2 regions of the Streptomyces sp. NPDC001668 genome follow, and region 2 is predicted to be linked to the other one. Evidence: riboswitches for the same ligand, from Rfam matches in the RefSeq annotation. Region 2 holds a riboswitch; the other holds the start of a gene.
The links. A riboswitch is a leader RNA that binds a small molecule or an ion and turns the genes downstream of it on or off. The one in region 2 is predicted to bind glycine.
Positions count from the first base shown of each region.

Region 1: linked by a shared signal. The riboswitch ahead of gcvP (aminomethyl-transferring glycine dehydrogenase) and the one ahead of gcvT (glycine cleavage system aminomethyltransferase GcvT) in region 2 are both predicted to bind glycine.

Region 1 is NZ_JBIAUQ010000005.1:659,440-669,019, forward strand. Features, by position in the region: gene ACFYZ8_RS19560 (TOBE domain-containing protein) at 1-149, shown strand, start outside; gene gcvP (aminomethyl-transferring glycine dehydrogenase) at 199-3,084, opposite strand; glycine riboswitch at 3,260-3,355, opposite strand; gene ACFYZ8_RS19570 (PRC-barrel domain-containing protein) at 3,479-3,856, shown strand; gene ACFYZ8_RS19575 (DNA polymerase IV) at 4,420-5,784, opposite strand; gene ACFYZ8_RS19580 (MerR family transcriptional regulator) at 5,843-6,526, opposite strand; gene ACFYZ8_RS19585 (bifunctional nuclease family protein) at 6,790-7,263, opposite strand; gene ACFYZ8_RS19590 (MerR family transcriptional regulator) at 7,341-8,078, opposite strand; gene ACFYZ8_RS19595 (FHA domain-containing protein) at 8,097-9,002, opposite strand; gene ACFYZ8_RS19600 (DUF881 domain-containing protein) at 9,064-9,580, opposite strand, start outside.
Region 2 is NZ_JBIAUQ010000003.1:207,663-217,242, reverse strand. Features, by position in the region: gene ACFYZ8_RS10670 (L-serine ammonia-lyase) at 1-1,336, opposite strand, end outside; gene glyA (serine hydroxymethyltransferase) at 1,402-2,667, opposite strand; gene gcvH (glycine cleavage system protein GcvH) at 2,682-3,059, opposite strand; gene gcvT (glycine cleavage system aminomethyltransferase GcvT) at 3,171-4,289, opposite strand; glycine riboswitch at 4,442-4,539, opposite strand; gene ACFYZ8_RS10650 (AAA family ATPase) at 4,722-5,390, shown strand; gene ACFYZ8_RS10645 (enhanced serine sensitivity protein SseB) at 5,483-6,280, shown strand; gene ACFYZ8_RS10640 (enhanced serine sensitivity protein SseB C-terminal domain-containing protein) at 6,365-7,165, shown strand; gene ACFYZ8_RS10635 (ABC transporter permease) at 7,500-8,498, shown strand; gene ACFYZ8_RS10630 (ABC transporter substrate-binding protein) at 8,554-9,580, shown strand, end outside.

The sequences.
Region 1 (9,580 bases), on a different contig from region 2:
CCGCCATGGCCACCGTGAAGATCGCCGTCGAGGGCGGTGAACTCACCTCCGCGATCACCCGGGACTCCGCGACCGACCTCGCCCTCACCGCCGGCACCCCCGTCGTCGCCCTGATCAAGTCGACCGAGGTGTCCCTGGCGACCACCTAGCGGGAAAAGGAGAAGGGCCCCGCCGAGACGGGGCCCTTCTCACCGCACATCAGTCGTCGTACGCGTCCAGCGGCGGGCACGAACACACCAGGTTCCGGTCACCGAAGGCCTGGTCGATCCGCCGCACCGGCGGCCAGTACTTGTCCGCGACCGAGACACCGCCCGGGAAGACGGCCTCCTCACGCGTGTAGGCGTGCGTCCACTCCCCACCGAGCGCCCCGGCCGTGTGCGGAGCGTTCCGCAGCGGGTTGTCCTCGGCGGCCCATTCCCCGGTGCCGACCTTCTCGATCTCCCCGCGAATGGCGATCATCGCCTCGCAGAACCGGTCGAGTTCGGTCAGGTCCTCGGACTCGGTCGGCTCGATCATCAGCGTCCCGGCCACCGGGAACGACATGGTCGGCGCGTGGAAGCCGTAGTCGATGAGCCGCTTGGCCACGTCGTCGACGCTCACCCCGGTCGCCTTGGTCAGCGGCCGCAGATCGATGATGCACTCGTGCGCGACCAGCCCGCCGGGGCCGGTGTAGAGCACGGGGTAGTGCGGCTCCAGCCGCTTGGCGATGTAGTTGGCGGAGAGCACCGCCACCTGCGTGGCCCGCTTGAGCCCCTCACCGCCCATGAGCCGGACATAGGCCCACGAGATCGGCAGGATGCCCGCGGAACCCCAGGGCGCGGCCGAGATCGGGCCCACGCCCGTCTCCGGCCCCGCCGCGGGCTGCATCGGATGGTTCGGCAGATACGGCGCGAGATGCGCCCGCACACCCACCGGCCCGACGCCCGGACCACCCCCACCATGCGGAATGCAGAAGGTCTTGTGCAGGTTCAGGTGCGAGACGTCGCCGCCGAAGTGCCCCGGCTTGGCCAGCCCCACCAGCGCGTTGAGGTTGGCCCCGTCGACGTACACCTGCCCGCCGGCCTCGTGCACCTGCGCGCAGATGTCGGCCACGTGCTCCTCGAACACACCGTGCGTCGAGGGGTACGTGATCATCAGCACGGCCAGCTCGTCCCGGTGCTGCTCGATCTTGGCCCGCAGGTCCTCGACGTCGATCTCGCCGTCCCCGGCGGTCTTCACGACGACGACCTTCATGCCCGCCATCACGGCACTGGCGGCGTTGGTCCCGTGCGCGGACGACGGGATCAAACACACGGTCCGCTGCTCGTCCCCGTTGGCCCGGTGATACCCGCGAACGGCGAGCAGCCCGGCCAGCTCGCCCTGCGAACCGGCATTGGGCTGGAGCGACACCTTGTCGTACCCGGTGACCTCGGCGAGCCGCTCCTCCAGCTCCGTGATCAGCGTCAGATAGCCCTGCGCCTGCTCGGCGGGCGCGAAGGGGTGCAGCTGCCCGAACTCGGGCCAGGTGACCGGCTCCATCTCCGTGGTGGCGTTGAGCTTCATGGTGCAGGAGCCCAGCGGGATCATGCCCCGGTCGAGCGCGTAGTCCCGGTCGGCGAGCCTGCGCAGGTAGCGCAGCATCGCGGTCTCGGAGCGGTGCTGGTGGAAGACGGGGTGGGTGAGGACCTCGTCCTCACGCAGCAGCGCGTCCGGCAGCGCCTCCTCGGTGGCCGCGTCCAGCGCCTCGATGTCGGCCTCGACCCCGAACGCGCCCCACACGGCGGCCACCTGGGCCCGCGCGGTGGTCTCGTCACAGGCGAGGGACACGTGGTCGGCGTCGACGAGGTGCAGGTTGACACCGTTGTGCCGCGCGGCCGACGCGACCTCGGCGGCCCTCCCCGGCACTCGCACGGTCAGCGTGTCGAAGTAGAAGCCGTGCACGACCTCGACCCCGCCGGCGCGGAGCCCGGCGGCGAGGAGGGTGGCGTACCGGTGCGTGCGCCGGGCGATGCCCTTGAGCCCGTCGGGCCCGTGGTAGACGGCGTACATCCCGGCCATCACCGCGAGCAGCACCTGCGCGGTGCAGATGTTGCTGGTCGCCTTCTCCCGGCGGATGTGCTGCTCACGCGTCTGCAGCGCGAGCCGGTACGCCTTGTTGCCGTCGGCGTCCACGGACACACCCACGAGCCGCCCGGGCAGGCTCCGCGCGAACTTCTCGCGCACGGCCATGTAACCGGCGTGCGGTCCGCCGAATCCCATCGGCACCCCGAACCGCTGCGTGGTCCCGACCGCGATGTCCGCCCCGAGCTCGCCCGGCGACTTCAACAGCGTCAGTGCGAGCAGATCGGCGGCGACGGTCACGAGCGCGCCGAGCTCATGAGCCTGGTCGATGAGCGGCTTGATGTCCCGTACGACCCCGGAGGCGCCCGGGTACTGGACGAGCACGCCGTTGATCTCGCGCGAGGCGATCTCGTCCGGGATGCCCTGGCCCAGGTCCGCGACCACGACCTCGACCCCGGCCGGCTCGGCACGGGTCTCGATCACGGCGATGGTCTGCGGCAGCACGTCGGCGTCGACGAGGAAGAGCCCCTTCTTGTTCTTCCCCATGCGCCGCGACAGGGACATGGCCTCGGCCGCCGCGGTCCCCTCGTCGAGCAGCGAGGCGCCGGAGGTCGGCAGCCCGGTGAGGTCGGCGACCATGGTCTGGAAGTTCAGCAGCGCCTCGAGCCGCCCCTGCGAGATCTCCGGCTGATACGGCGTGTAGGCCGTGTACCAGGCCGGGTTCTCCATGACGTTGCGCAGGATGACGGGCGGAGTGAAGGTGCCGTAGTACCCGAGCCCGATCATCGAATCGAGCACCTGGTTCCGGTCGGCCAGCGACCGCAGCTCGGCCAGCACCTCGGCCTCGGTGCGCGCACCGGGCAGTTCCAGCGCATCGGCGTTCTTGATCACATCCGGCACGGCGGCGGCGGTGAGCTCGTCCAGCGAGCCGTAGCCGACCTGCGCGAGCATCTTGGCCCGAGCCTCGTGGTCGGGACCGATGTGACGCTGCTCGAAGGGGATTCCCTGTTCGAGCTCGGAGAGCGGAGTGCGATGGGCGGTCATTGCGGAGGCCTCCTGGTCTGACGCGACCTTCGAGGGGTACCCCGGCGCGGGTACCCCGACGGCCTCCCCCTCTGTCATCTCGACCTGAGAGCTTCACCGGCCGCCCGAAGGCCGCCGGCTTTCACCGTCGGTGAGAGCGGAAGCCGTCGACACCCGCCCTGCTTTCCAGAGTGACCTCGTCCGTGCGGTACGTGAGCCTGAGAGATTCCGGGGAGGATTTGCTCCTTCGGCGCCTCCGATGGTGTCTGGAGGACTCTCCCGCACGGGGTCAGCAGCCGCTGGCAAGCCTACCAGCGAGGTCACCGCACGCGTCTTCGAGTGGCCGCACACCCCGATGTGCTCTTTCGTAGTGCATACGACCGCTTCGGATGAGTTGCGACCAAGTGGAGGGCCCGTGCAGACCGACATCGATCCGCGCAACCTGATCGGCCGCAAGGCGTTCGACCGCAACGGCACCAAGATCGGCACCATCGACGAGGTCTACCTCGACGACGCGACGGGCGTACCGGAGTGGGCGGCGATACGCACCGGCCTCTTCTCCCGTGACGCCTTCGTCCCCCTCGAGCCGAGCGAACTGATCGACGGCACCCTGCACGTCCCCTTCGACCGCACCCTCATCAAGGACGCCCCCGACTTCGGCGTCGGCCGCCACCTCTCCCCCGACCAGGAACTCCAGCTCTACCACCACTACGGCCTCGACATGTCCGCCCCGCCCCCACTCCCGGACCGCGACTTCGGCAACCTGGCAGGCACGGAGGACGTAGAGGCCTGACCGCACCCAGTGCAGGCCCAGGGCGCCACACGGTCCCGCGCCGCACCCCGTCACCACCGCGGTTCCACACCACACCAGGTGCCCGGCGGCCACGCCGCCCCGCCCATGTCAGCGCCCCCACCCCCAACACCACTGACGGCCGGCCGAACCAAGTCCGCCACACGCCAGCACCCCCTCGCATCCGTCCCACCACACCCACGTCGGCCAAGCTCTTGCATTGCCCGCCGCCCGGCATGAGGCCCGCGGGGTGCTGTGCAGCCCTCCCGCCCTCGTCAGAGGCACGCTTTGCCCCTCCGGCACACCCGGCGGGAACCAGACGCTCTACAGCCGAGCCACCCCCACACCAGCCCCGTCGACCGTCCTACACCCCCTCGCACCTCCACGAGCTGGGCCAGACTCCTCACGCCCCCGCCCCACCCGCACCCCGTCAGACGCCCTGCACACCCCTGCACCACCCCGTCCGGCACCCCACCCACGTCCGCCGACCGACCACCCACCACACCCCGCGGCCGCCGACGGCGCTCCACCCCCACAAGGGCCGCCCGCACCCGACCACGCAACCGTCACAGGTGGTGCGGGTGGGAACCCAACGCCTGAACCAACGGCAACGGCTCAGCCGACTCCAGCCGAGGATCGTCGACAAGAAACGTCCGCACCCGACCCGGCTCCGAATCCGGCGTCTCGAACCGCACAGTCACCCGCCCCAGCCCACTCCCCTGCACCCACCCGTGCCCGTACTCGGAATGCCGCACGTCATGCCCCGCGACCCACCGCCGCTCGACCACCACATCCCGCTCCTCAACAGGAGCGTCGTCGCCCACCTCCTCGACGCCCTGCTCCGCCCCCGCCCCCGCCCCCGCGGCCTGGGCGAACAGATCCTCCTGAGTGAAGTCGGCGAGCCCGGAGACCCCGACCCCCAGCAACCGCACACCCCCCGTGGAGTCCACCCCCTCCAGCAACCGCAACGCGGCCTCCCGCACCACCGCGGGATCATCCGTGGGCCCCCGCAAGGTCTCGGACCGCGTCAACGTGGAGAAGTCGTACCGCCGCACCTTCAACACGATGGTCCGCCCCGACAACCCCGCCGCCCGCAACCTCCGCACGCACCGGTCCGCCAACCGCTGCACTTCCAGCCCCACCCGAACCCGGTCATGGATGTCCACGTCGTACGTGTCCTCCACGGACACCGACTTCGCCTCCCGCTCCGCCACCACGGCCCGCTCGTCCCGCGCCAGTGCCATCGCGTACAGCCCGTGCCCGTGCGCCTTCCCGAGCAGCCGTACCAGCTCGTCCTCCCCCGCCTCGACGATCTCGTCGACCGTGTGGATCCCGGCCCGCCGCAGATGGTCCCCCGTCGCCGGCCCCACCCCGGGCAGGGTCCGCACCGACATCGGACCGAGCATCGCCCGCTCCGTCCCGGGCTCGATCACCACAAGCCCGTCCGGCTTGGCCTGCTCGGAGGCGATCTTGGCGAGCATCTTGGACGCCGCGAGCCCCACCGACCCCGTGAGCCCCGTGACGGCCCGTATGTCGGCGCGCAGCTTGGCCCCGGCCAGCCGCGCCGACGCCTCGTCCCAGGCCGTTCCCCCAGCCTCCAGGTCCACGAACGCCTCGTCCAGGCTCAGCGGCTCCACCAGCGGCGACAGCTCCCGCAACAGCCCCATCACCTGCTCGCTGATCGCCTTGTAGAACCCGAAGCGCGGCACGAGATAAGCGGCGTTCGGCGCGAGCCGTCTCGCCTGGGCCATGGGCATCGCCGAGTGCACCCCGAACACCCGGGCCTCGTAGGACGCGGTGGCCACCACACCCCGCGGCCCCAGCCCGCCCACGACGACGGCCTTCCCGCGCAGACTCGGCTTGGACGCCTGCTCCGCCGAGGCGTAGAAGGCATCCATGTCGAGATGCAGGATCGTGGGCGCTTTTCTCACATGTCCGATGCTGCCCTACGCCACTGACAATGCCCCGCCGAAGAGTGCGGGGCAGGCTTCACACCGCCTTGTTGCGGCGCCGGGCCAGCTCGTCCGCGGGGTTGTGACCGACGAGCGTCTCCCCGGTGTCGATGCGCTCCCCGTGCAGCTGCGACAGCGCGCTCTCGACATCCCGCCACACGACGCCCACGGCGATCCCGAAGATCCCCTGGCCGCCCTGGAGCAGCGCGTGGACCTCGTCGGGCGAGGTGCACTCGTAGACCGTGGCCCCGTCGCTCATGAGGGTCATGCGCTCCAGGTCCTGGAAACCGCGCTCACGCAGATGCTGGACCGTGGTGCGGATGTTCTGCAGCGACACCCCGGTGTCGAGGAACCGCTTGACGATCTTCAGGACGACGACGTCCCGGAAGCTGTAGAGCCGCTGCGTCCCCGACCCGTGGGCGGGCCGCACGCTCGGCTCCACGAGCCCGGTGCGCGCCCAGTAGTCGAGTTGCCGGTAGGTGATGCCGGCCGCCGCGCACGCCGTAGGGCCGCGATAGCCGATCTGCTCGGACGCCATGGACGTCGCCCCTCCGCTGCTCGGCACGGCCGCCGGTCGCTGCGGAACGTGATCGGCCGCGCCGCCGTGGTGGGGGTCCCCCCACGTCGAACGCAGTGGAGAGCTTGGGGGAGGGTACGGACCGCTCGCCCCGAGACTCCGTCCGGGGGCACCCCCAGCCGTACCGTCGCCGCTGCTTCTCACGCCGACCTCCGTCCTTGACCTGCCTTCTCGACGGTAGGCAGTCACCAGGGGTGCGTCAACGATCGCCACACTCGGCACGCCGAGTGATAATCACCCTAGGAGTGGTTTGCCGTACCCCACTGCGGGGAAAGGCTAGCCGAATGCGCTCCGAACGGGCCGCAGGACGCTCTCACGCGCCGGTGGCAAATGCCAGCATTTTGGTGACGAACGGACACGGCCGACCCGGCACGGACCACTGATCCGCCGGATCGGCCGCAGCTTCCTCACTGACTGCTGGTACCGAAGTCCTCGGGGGAGATCTGGTCGAGGAACTCGCGGAACTTCTCCACTTCGTCCTCCTGCTCGTCCGGGATCGCGATACCGGCGTCGTCGAGCACTCCGTCGCTGCCGTAGATCGGCGTCCCGGTGCGCAGGGCCAGCGCTATGGCGTCGGACGGCCGCGCGCTCACCTCGACCCCGCTGGCGAAGACCAGCTCCGCGTAGAAGACGCCCTCACGCAGGTCCGTGATGCGCACTTCGGTGAGCTCCTGGCCGACCGCCTCCAGCACGTCCTTGAACAGGTCGTGGGTCAGCGGTCGTGCGGGGGCCATGCCCTGCTGCGCGAAGGCGATCGCAGTCGCCTCCCCCGGCCCGATCCAGATGGGGAGGTAGCGGTCGCCTCCCACTTCACGCAGGAGCACGATCGGTTGGTTGGAGGGCATTTCGACCCGGACACCTACGACATCGAGCTCGTTCACACAGCAACCCTAGGCCGTGCCCGGGACGTTTGGGTAGTCGGGCAGGAAACGGGTGACACTTCCTGCACCGACCGCACTCAGGGCAGCCGTACGCCGAGCGCGGTCTGCACGAGCGCCGCGTGCAGTTTCACCGTGAGCCCCGCGAGTTCCTTGGCACGGGCTTCCGCGTGCGCGCGGGTCTGCGGGTTGCGGTGGCGCTTCAGCGGGGCCACCACCTGTTCGACGAGCCCTGCCTCACGGTCGGCGGCCGCCTTCATGGCACGCAGATGCCGCGGCTCGATCCCGAACCGCCCGAGTTCCACGACGAGCGCGGCCACGGTGACCGCCTCGGCGTCGTAGGCCCCGTCCGGAAGCGGGGTGATGAGCCCGTACGACTCCCACTCCGCCAGCTCCGGCTCACCGATCTCGGCGGCGGCGAGCAGCTCGTCCCGGCCGATCCGGGCCGCTGTGGGGCCCTCGGAGACCTCCAGGACCGTTTCTCCGTCCCGCTGACGGCCCACCGTGGGCAGCGCGACGGCCTCGCCGCGCTCCATGGCGTCCAGGTGCTCCCGGATCACCTTGAGCGGCAGATAGTGGTCCCGCTGCATCCTCAGGACATGACCGAGGCGCTCGACGTCCCGGTTGCTGAACTTGCGGTAGCCGGAGGGGGTCCGCTGCGGCTCGATGAGGCCCTCGGACTCCAGGAAACGGATCTTGGAGATCGTGACTTCGGGGAACTCGTCGCGCAGCATGGTCAGCACCGTGCCGATGCTCATCAGCCCACTGTCCGTGGCGGCGGCGCCGTGTCCGGCACCGCCGCTCGGTGTTTGAAGCATGGACCTTCCCTGGGAGGGTCAGTAGCCCCGCTGGCTCGCGTAGAACACCAGCCGGTACTTGCCGATCTGCACCTCGTCGCCGTTGTTCAGAGCGACCGAGTCGATCCGCTCGCGGTTGACGTACGTGCCGTTGAGACTGCCCACGTCGGACACCGTGAACGAGCCGTCCTGGCCGCGGCGGAACTCCACGTGCCGCCGCGAGACCGTGACGTCGTCGAGGAAGATGTCGCTCTGCGGGTGACGGCCGGCCGTGGTCAGCTCGCCGTCCAGCAGGAAGCGGCTGCCCGAGTTCGGCCCACGGCGCACCACCAGGAGCGCGGAGCCCAGCGGAAGCGCGTCGACGGCGGCCTGTGCCTCCGGGGAGAGCGCCGGCATCTGCGTCTGGCCGGTGACCTCGGAGTCGTAGGCCTCGAGTCCCGAGATGGAGATGGTGGAGGTCGTCTCCGAGGGGCGCTCGGGCACGGCACCGGCCCGCAGCGGGGCACCGCAGTTGGAGCAGAAGCGGCTGTTCTCCGCGTTGCGGTTACCGCACCTCGTACACACCAGGGCCGACATAGGGGAAAACCCTCCACCCGTACTCGAGGTTGACGGCTGCCCGAAACCTATGCCGCCGGACTGGGCAGGGTCAACAGACGGCACGCCCTGACCTCCGGAAATGTCACCGCCCTGACCAGAGACCTGGTCCCGGAACAGCGGGCGCTGGCCCTCGGCGTCGGGCTGTGCGCGGTGACGAGCGGTGGCATTGTCGCTGCCTTCTCGCGCGCTCTTGCCGAACAACTTCTGAAACAACTTCACGGGCGATTCCCCTTGACCGAAACAGACCCGCCCGTGGGGCAGGACGAACCCTGATTGAACACACCGGTCGACCCGGACATCCTCACAACGTCCGTTGCCACCAGACAGTTTCCACCACGCACCACCCATTCGGTGCGCCGACCCCCCGCAACCTCATGCCCTGGCGCGTCGCCCCCCATGCACCCCCGGTTCACTGGGAGGACGACCGAGCGTAGTCAGGCCGCTTCGCTGCTCGCAAGGCGTCCACGACGATCTTGTCCGACCGCTCGACGGTTACGGTGGCCTGCTCCTTCTCAAGAGTCTGCACCACGCCTCCAGGGATGTTGAGCGCCGGTTCGAGGTCCTGCGGATTGCCGATGACCTTGAAACGAAACGGCGCCGTGATCTTGTTCCCGTCGACGCTCACGCTTTTGTCCGAGTCCGACAGAAACGTGCCCGCGACAACTCGTACGCCGTTCACCTGGATCGCCTCCGCGCCGGCGGCCCTCAGCTCCTGGATCGCGTCGAGCAGCATGTCCGCCTCGACCGTCCCCTTGGTGTCCTCGATCGTCATCGTGATGCCCGGCCCCTGTGCGGCCACCGTGCCCGCGAGGATGCCGAGTTGCCGCTCCTTCTCGACCGTCTGCTTGCGGGCCTCCTCGGCCTGGTCGGAGCTGTTCTCCAGCTCGTCCCGCTGCTTCTCGAGGCCCTGCTTCTCGTCTTCAAGA
Region 2 (9,580 bases):
CGCGCGCCGTCTCCTTGTACTTCACGCTCATGTCCGCCCCGGTGTCCTTCATCGTCTTGATGACCTTGTCGAGGGACACCTTGTGTGAGCCGTCCCCCCGCAGCGCCATCTTGGCCGCCGTGACCGCCTTGACCGCGGCCATGCCGTTGCGCTCGATGCAGGGGATCTGGACCAGGCCGCCGACCGGGTCGCAGGTCAGGCCCAGGTTGTGCTCCATGCCGATCTCGGCCGCGTTCTCGACCTGTTCGGGGGAGCCGCCGAGGACCTCGGCGAGGGCGCCCGCGGCCATCGAGCAGGCGGAGCCGACCTCGCCCTGGCAGCCGACCTCGGCGCCGGAGATGGACGCGTTCTCCTTGAAGAGCATGCCGATGGCGCCGGCGGCGAGGAGGAAGCGGACCACGCCGTCCTCGTCCGCGCCGGGAACGAAGTTCATGAAGTAGTGCAGGACCGCGGGGATGATGCCGGCCGCGCCGTTCGTCGGGGCCGTCACCACCCGGCCGCCGGCGGCGTTCTCCTCGTTGACCGCCATCGCGTACAGCGTGATCCACTCCATGGAGTGGGCCAACGGGTCGCCTTCTGCCCGCAGTTGACGGGCCGTCATGGCGGCGCGCCGGCGCACCCGCAGACCGCCCGGCAGGATGCCCTCCTGGGCCATGCCCCGGGACACGCAGGACTGCATCACGCGCCAGATCTCAAGGAGCCCGGTCCGTATCTCGTCCTCCGTGCGCCAGGCGCGCTCGTTCTCCAGCATCAGGGAGGAGATCGACAGGCCGGTGTCCTTGGTCAGGCGCAGCAGCTCGTCACCCGTGCGGAAGGGGTACTTCAGCACGGTGTCGTCGAGCTTGATGCGGTCCTCGCCGACCGCGTCCTCGTCCACGACGAAGCCGCCGCCGACCGAGTAGTACGTCTTGGACAGCAGCTCCGCGCCCGAGGCGTCGTACGCCCACACCGTCATGCCGTTCGCGTGGTACGGGAGGGCCTTTCGGCGGTGCAGGACCAGGTCGTCGTCGAAGGAGAAGGGGATCTCGTGCTCCCCGAGCAGCTTCAGCAGGCCCGCGGCCTTGATCTCCGCCACCCGGCCGTCCGCGCCCTCCACGTCGACCGTACGAGGAGACGCCCCCTCCAGGCCCAGCAGCACCGCCTTCGGGGTGCCGTGGCCGTGGCCGGTCGCGCCCAGGGAGCCGTAGAGCTCGCAGCGGACCGAGGCGACGGCCGGCAACAGGTCCTCGTTGCGCAGGCGGCGGGCGAACATGCGGGCCGCGCGCATCGGGCCGACCGTGTGGGAGCTCGACGGGCCGATGCCGATCGAGAACAGGTCGAAGACCGAGATGGCCACGGGAACTCCTTCACAAAGGGTGGGGGCACACGGCGTCGGGTGCCCCCACCGTGGAACTGCTCGAACTACTTGTTCAGGCCGGGGTACAGCGGGTGCTTGTCGGCGAGGGCCTTGACCCGGGCCTTCAGCGACTCCACGTCGTACGACGGCTTCAGGGTCTCGGCGATGACGTCCGCGACCTCGGCGAAGTCCTCGGCCGTGAAGCCGCGGGTGGCCAGGGCGGGCGTGCCGATCCGCAGGCCCGACGTCACCATCGGCGGGCGCGGGTCGTTCGGGACGGCGTTGCGGTTGACCGTGATGCCGACCTCGTGGAGACGGTCCTCGGCCTGCCGCCCGTCCAGCTCGGACTCGCGCAGGTCGACGAGGATGAGGTGGACGTCGGTGCCGCCGGAGAGCACATTGACCCCGGCCTCCCGGGCGTCGTCGGCCGTCAGACGCTCGGCGAGGATGCGCGCACCGTCCACCGTACGCCGCTGGCGCTCCTTGAACTCCTCGCCCGCCGCGACCTTGAAGGACACCGCCTTCGCCGCGATCACGTGCTCCAGGGGACCGCCCTGGAAGCCCGGGAAGACGGAGGAGTTCAGCTTCTTCGCGAACTCCTGCTTGGCGAGGATGATCCCGCCGCGCGGGCCGCCCAGCGTCTTGTGGGTGGTGGAGGTGACCACGTCCGCGTGCTCGACGGGGTTCGGGTGCAGCCCGGCCGCGACCAGACCCGCGAAGTGGGCCATGTCGACCCACAGGTACGCCTCGACCTCGTCGGCGATCCGGCGGAACTCCGCGAAGTCCAGCTGCCGCGGGTACGCCGACCACCCGGCGATGATCACCTTCGGCCGGTGTTCGCGCGCGAGCTTCTCCAGCTCGGCCATGTCGACCAGACCGGTCGCCGGGTCCACGTGGTACGCGACCACGTCGAACTGCTTGCCGGAGAAGTTCAGCCGCATCCCGTGGGTCAGGTGACCGCCGTGGGCCAGGTCCAGGCCCAGGATGGTGTCACCGGGCTGGGCCAGCGCGAACAGGGCGGCCTGGTTCGCGGAGGCGCCGGAGTGGGGCTGCACGTTGGCGTACTCGGCGCCGAACAGCTCCTTGACCCGGTCGATCGCGATCTGCTCGGCCACGTCGACGTGCTCGCAGCCGCCGTAGTAGCGACGGCCGGGGTAGCCCTCGGCGTACTTGTTGGTGAGGACCGAGCCCTGGGCCTCCATGACCGCGACCGGAGCGAAGTTCTCCGAGGCGATCATCTCGAGGGTGGACTGCTGCCTGACCAGCTCGGCGTCGACCGCGGCGGCGATCTCCGGGTCGAGCTCGTGCAGGGGCGTGTTCAGTGCGGACATCAGGTGCGGACTCCTCAGCCGGCGGAAAAGGCGGTGTACTCGTCGGCGGAGAGCAGGTCGGCCGGCTCCTCCGCGACGCGTACCTTGAACAGCCAGCCGCCCTCGAAGGGGGCGGAGTTCACCAGCGCCGGGTCGCTGACGACGTCCTCGTTGACCTCGGTGACCTCACCGGAGACGGGGGAGTACAGGTCGCTGACCGACTTGGTCGACTCCAGCTCGCCGCAGGTCTCGCCCGCGGTCACCGTGTCACCGACCTCCGGGAGCTGGACGAAGACGACGTCGCCGAGCGCGTTGGCCGCGTGCTCCGTGATGCCGACCGTCGAGACGCCGTCCTCGGCGCCCGACAGCCACTCGTGCTCCTTGCTGTAACGCAGCTGCTGGGGGTTGCTCATGGCCTGAATTCTCCTGTACGCGGGGGAGTGCTGATGAAGGGGGACTGCGAAAGGCGTGCGTGAGCAGCGACTCTGTGCTCAGCATCACCTACGGCGGTTACTTCTGGGCGGCTACTTCTGGCGCTTGTAGAAGGGCAGAGCCACGACCTCGTACGGCTCGTGACTGCCCCGGATGTCCACACCGACACCGGCCGTGCCCGGCGTGGCGTGCGCGGCGTCGACGTACGCCATCGCGATCGGCCTGCCGAGGGTGGGGGAGGGGGCGCCGGAGGTGACCTCGCCGATCACCTCGCCGTCCGCGATGACGGCGTACCCGGCCCGCGGGACGCGACGCCCCTCGGCGACCAGCCCGACGAGGACGCGCGGCGGCGCGGCGGCGGCGCGCTCGGCGGCCCGCTGGAGCGCCTCCCGCCCGACGAAGTCCCCGTCCTTCTCGAACTTCACGACCCGGCCGAGCCCGGCGTCGAAGGGCGTCAGCTCCCGCGAGAGCTCGTGCCCGTACAGCGGCATGCCCGCTTCCAGGCGCAGGGTGTCCCGGCAGGACAGCCCGCAGGGGATCAGGCCGACGCCCTCGCCCGCCTTGGACAGGGCCTGCCACAGCGCCTCCGCGTCGGAAGGCGCCACGAACAGCTCGAAGCCGTCCTCCCCGGTGTACCCGGTGCGCGCGATCAGGGCCGGCACCCCGGCGACCGTGCCCGGCAGGCCGGCGTAGTACTTGAGGCCGTCGAGGTCCGCGTCGGTCAGGGAAGCGAGGATCCCGGGGGACTGCGGTCCCTGTACGGCGATCAGGGCGTAGGCGTCCCGGTCGTCACGCACCTCGGCGTCGAAGCCGGCCGCGCGCTCGGTCAGCGCGTCGAGCACGACCTGGGCGTTGGAGGCGTTGGCGACCACCATGTACTCGGTCTCGCCGAGCCGGTAGACGATCAGGTCGTCCAGGATGCCGCCGTCGGCCTGGCAGATCATGGTGTAGCGGGCCCGGCCGACACCGACCGAGGCGATGTTGCCGACGAGGGCGAAGTTCAGCAGCTGTGCGGCCTGCGGTCCGGTCACGGTGATCTCACCCATGTGGGAGAGGTCGAAGAGCCCGGCTTTCGTGCGTACCGCGTTGTGTTCGTCGCGCTCGGAGCCGTACCGCAGGGGCATGTCCCAGCCGGCGAAGTCGGTCATGGTCGCACCGAGCGAGCGGTGCAGGGCATCGAGCGCGGTGAGACGGAGTTCAGGACTGCTCATCGGACGGTCGTCTCCAAGGATCCCAGGACATGGGTGTGACGGGCGAGGTATTCCTCCCCATCTGTCATCGGAACCTGAGAGGTTCGCCATGAAGAACATGGCTTGCACCGTGGGTGGGGCCGCCACGAAGGGGGCCCGCTTTTCAGATGTGCCTCGCCCGCGCGGTAACGGGGCCTGAGAGATTCAAGGGAGGGACTTGCTCCTTCGGCGCCCGGGTACACGTACCCCGGGACTCTCCCGCGCGGATTCAAGCGGCCGGTATGCAGTTGGCGCCGACATCATTGCACGCCCCGGACGCCGACGGCAGGGCTGCCTCGGCCCCTCCCTTCTGTAACCGGCTTGTGGCGGTACGCGTACAGAAACGCGAGAGATCGTCCATTACCTTCTCTTTACGCTCGGTGGGGAGGGGAACCCCGACCCCGGAGGAGGACGATGACGGTGAACAGGACCTCGGCGTACGCGACGACCTCGGGTCTCGCGCTGCCCAAGCAGCCCGCGGCCCCGGCCGTCGAGGCCCGCGGCGCGCGCCCGGTCGTCCGTGACCTGCGCGACCGCGCGGGCCACGGTCCGCACGCCCTGCTCTTCGCCCCGAGGGATCTCGTCGTCATCACCGGCCTGCCCGGCAGCGGCAAGTCCACGCTGATGAAGCGTGCGGTCAAGGGGATCCGGATCGACTCCCAGGACACCCGCGACCGCTTCGACGCCCGGCTGTCCCGCTTACTGCCGTACGCCCTCTACCGCCCCCTGGTCCGGCTCGCGCACTACGCCGGACTGCGTCGCGCGCTGCGCTCCGGCGAAGGGGTCGTGGTGCACGACTGCGGGACACAGGCCTGGGTGCGCGGATGGCTGGCCCGGGAGGCCCGGCGCCGGGGCGGCACCCTGCACCTGCTGCTGCTCGACGTCACGGCGGACACCGCGCTCGAGGGCCAGCGCGAGCGCGGCCGGGGTGTCTCGCGGTACGCCTTCCTGCGCCACCGGGGCGCGGCCGCCCGGCTGATCCGCGCCGTGGAGCGCGGTGACCTGCCCCCGGGCTGCGGTTCGGCGGTGCTGATCGACCGGGACGCGGCGGACGTGCTGCGGCGGATCGGGTTCACGGGCTGAGCGGGCGGGCCTCGCCGGGCTGAGCCACCCGGGCGCCGCACCCGCTAGCCTTCAGCCACATCAACAGCGGTTCACAGCAGGCGGTCAGACAGATGGACTTCCCGGCGGATCTTCCCGCGGACTTTCCAGGGCAGGCGCACCCGCACCCCCATCCGCACGGCGGATGGCCCGGCAACGAGCTGGAGGAGGTGCTCTCGGCCTCCCTCGGCATGCCCTCGGCGGGTGGCCGGATCATCGAGGTGCTCGGCCGCAGCTTCGTGTGGGTCCCCCTGCCGAACGGCGGCGGCCCGCACAGCGGCCCCCTCGACCTGCCCACCCTGGAGATCCAGGGCCAGGCGTTCGTCCCGGTCTTCAGCTCCGAGGAGCAGTTCCGCCAGGTCGTCGGCAGCCATCTGTCGTACACCATCGCCCCGGCGGTCGAGTTCGCCCGCGGTCTGCCCCCGCACGTGGGCATCGCCGTGAACCCCGACGGGGTGGTCGGCGTCCCCCTCCCGCCCGCCGCCGTCGCCGACCTGTGCCGGGTGGGCCGCACCCCGCTGGACGGGCCCAACACCGGCGGCCGGGTCAAGCTCTACGAGCCGGACTGGCAGGACGACCCGGTCGACTTCCTGGCGGCCGCGTCCGCCGAGTTCGCGGCCACCGGGGTGGTCCTCACGGCCCGCCGCTGCCTGGCCGCCATCGAGACGGCCGACCCGGTGATGTTCGTGGGCGTGGAACTCTCCCAGTGGGAGGGCGACCTGCGCACCCTGCCGATGGACGCCCTGGGCCGGGCCCTCGGGCACACCCCGGTGCGGTGGCCGGTCAACCTGGTGCTGCTGGACGTGGCGGACGACCCGGTGGGCCACTGGATGCGAGGGCAGGTACGCCCCTTCTACACACAGGGGACCTGACCTCCCCAGGGGCGCGGGAACCGGCCCCCGGGCGCTTAAGCTGTTCCCGTACTCGGGGTGACGAACAAGGAAGGGGCGGTCCAGGTGAGCGCCAGCGGCACGGGCACCGCGACCGGCACGGTCGAGCACATGCTGCGCCAGGTGACGCCCGGGCGCTACGACGCCTACGAGGCCTTGCTCAAGGCACTCGCGACCCCCGGTTCCGGCCAGATCTGGATGCTCCTGTGGCACGGCCAGTCCGGCTCCCCGGACGCCCAGTACGGGACCATGGAGGTCGACGGCTACGGCTACGCCCCCTGTGTGACCTCGGCCCAGGAGCTGAGTGCCAGCGGCTGGAACCGTTCGTACGAGGTGGCCGACGGCATCGACGTGGCCCGCACCCTCTACCCCGACCACTACGGCCTCTGGCTCAACCCGCACGCCCCCGGCGGCGGGGTCGGCATCCCCTGGCTCGACCTGCGGCGCATCGCGACGGGCCTGGAGCGCCAGCCCGCGGGGCCGCTCCGGCTCTCCGAACCCGGCATCGAGATCCCCCAGTTCTACGCCCTGCTCGTGCAGAACGCCCACCGCACCCCGGCGGTCCGCTCGCTGCGCCGGGCCTGGGTGCAGCCGGCGCTCGGGGCGCCGTATCTCGCCATCGGTCTCGACGTGTACGAGACCAGCCCCTCGGCGGTGGACTCGGTGCGCGCGATGATGCAGCAGTCCATCGGGGCCGTCCCGGAGGGGCTGCCGGTGTCGACCGTGGCGATGTCCGACGAGTACGACCCGGTGGCGCTGTGGATGCGTGCCGGGGCGCGTCCGTTCTACGACCGTGAGGCCCACGGATCCCCCGCCCAGGCACCGGTGGCAGGGTACGGCTACCCCCCGGCGCGCGGCGGTTACTGAGAGCGATGACCACCATTCGGCTGGTTTACGTAACAGCCACGTTTCTTCGCGCGTAGATACCGGCAGATCATCCCGAACGTCGCCTATTGTGCCGTTCTGTCCCAACTGGCGGGTGTCCGAGGGGCGTTACCCACTGTTCGGATAACGGAATCCCTCGTACTGCATCACGGTTACGCATACTTTCCTCGCCAGGCCTGGCGGGTGATCGCAGCGAAGCTGAAGACTCCCGAGTCAGACGCAGGATCGGACGTTCCTGTGAACTGAGCAAGTCGACAAAGCCGTAATCCACGGCGGGTGTAGGCCGGTCACCACCGGCGAGAGGGGTCGGGTCACTGTGACCGCACCGATCGAGACCACCGGGGCGCAGGCCGAGGCGCAGCCGGAGGCTGTCCTCGTCGGCGTCGACAAGGGGCAGATCGAGGGCCGTTCCCTGGGGCAGATCGCCTGGTCCCGGTTCAAGAAGGACAAGGTGGCGGTCGCCGGTGGCGTGATCGTCATCCTGCTGATCCTGCTCGCGGTGCTCTCCCGCCCCATCCAGGCCATGTTCGGCCTGGACCCCAACGCCCTGCACCAGGATCTGATCGACCCGAACACCTCGCTGCCCAAGGGCGACTTCGGCGGCATGAGCTGGGACCACCCGCTCGGTGTGGAGCCGAAGTTCGGCCGCGACATCGCCACCCGCATCCTCGAGGGCTCCTGGGTCTCGCTGGTCGTCGCCTTCGGCGCCACGATCCTGTCCAACACGATCGGCGCGGTGCTCGGCGTGGTCGCCGGCTACTACGGCGGACGGGTCGACACGATCATCAGCCGGCTGATGGACACCTTCCTGGCGTTCCCTCTCCTGCTGTTCGCCATCGCCATCTCGGCCACGCTCCAGGGCGGCGCCTTCGGCCTGGAGGGTCTGCCGCTGCACATCAGCGTGCTGATCTTCGTCATCGGCTTCTTCAACTGGCCCTACCTGGGCCGCATCGTGCGCGGCCAGACCCTGGCCCTGCGCGAGCGGGAGTTCGTCGACGCCTCGCGCGGGATGGGGGCCAAGGGGCCGTACATCCTCTTCCGGGAGCTGCTGCCGAACCTCGTCGGCCCGATCATCGTCTACTCGACGCTGCTCATCCCGACCAACATCCTCTTCGAGGCGTCGCTGAGCTTCCTCGGCGTCGGCATCCAGCCTCCCCAGGCCTCCTGGGGCGGCATGCTCAACCAGGCCGTCACCTACTACCAGGTCGACCCGCAGTTCATGATCGTGCCTGGTCTGGCCATCTTCGTGACCGTCCTGGCGTTCAACCTGCTCGGCGACGGTCTCCGCGACGCTCTCGACCCGCGCAGCCGCTGACCGCGGCTGCCGCGAGAGTCCAAAGATTTCCGACAAAAAGGGGAAGCAGACCATCATGCGAAGGTCAGCGCTGGCCGCGGTGGCGGCCATCGGCAGTGCGAGCCTGTTGCTCTCGGCTTGCAGCAAGGCCGATGACAACAGTGATAACGGAAGCAAGTCGGCTGGGGCCAACGCAGCGACCAAGGGTGTCGTCAACGCCTCCACCCAGAAGGGTGGGACGGTCACGTACGAGTACTCCGACGTCCCGGACTCCTTCGACCCCGGCAACACGTACTACGCCTACATGTACAACCTCAGCCGGCTGTACGCCCGCCCGCTGATGACCTTCAAGCCCGGTCCGGGCGAGGAGGGCAACACGCTGGTCCCGGACCTCGCCGAGAAGGCGGGCGAGCCGAGCGAGGGCGGCAAGACCTGGACGTACAAGATCCGCTCGGGTCTGAAGTACCAGGACGGCACGCCGATCACCTCGAAGGACGTCAAGTACGCCGTCGAGCGCTCCAACTTCGCGCGTGACGTGCTCTCGCTCGGCCCGAACTACTTCCAGCAGTTCATGCAGGGCGGCAAGGCCTACAAGGGCCCCTACAAGGACAAGAGCCCCGAGGGCCTGAAGTCCATCGAGACGCCGGACGACACCACGATCGTCTTCAAGCTGAACCGTCCCTTCCAGGAGTTCGACTACCTGGTCGCGACGCCGCAGACGGCTCCGGTGCCGCAGGCCAAGGACACCGGCATCGACTACGTCAAGAGCATCGTGTCCTCGGGCTCGTACAAGTTCCAGAGCTACGACGACGGCAAGCAGGCCGTCCTCGTCAGGAACGAGAACTGGGACCCGAAGACCGACCCGCTGCGCAAGCAGTACCCGGACAAGATCGTCATCAAGCTCAAGGTCAACGCCGAGACGATCGACCAGGACGTCCAGGCCGGCGACGCGATCGACCTCGGCGGTACCGGTGTCCAGGCCGCGACCCAGGCGAAGGTCGTCAACAGCGCCGACCTGAAGGCCAACACGGACAACACCTACGGTGGCCGTCTGGTCTACATGGCGATCAACAACCAGGTCGCGCCGTTCGACAAGGTCGAGT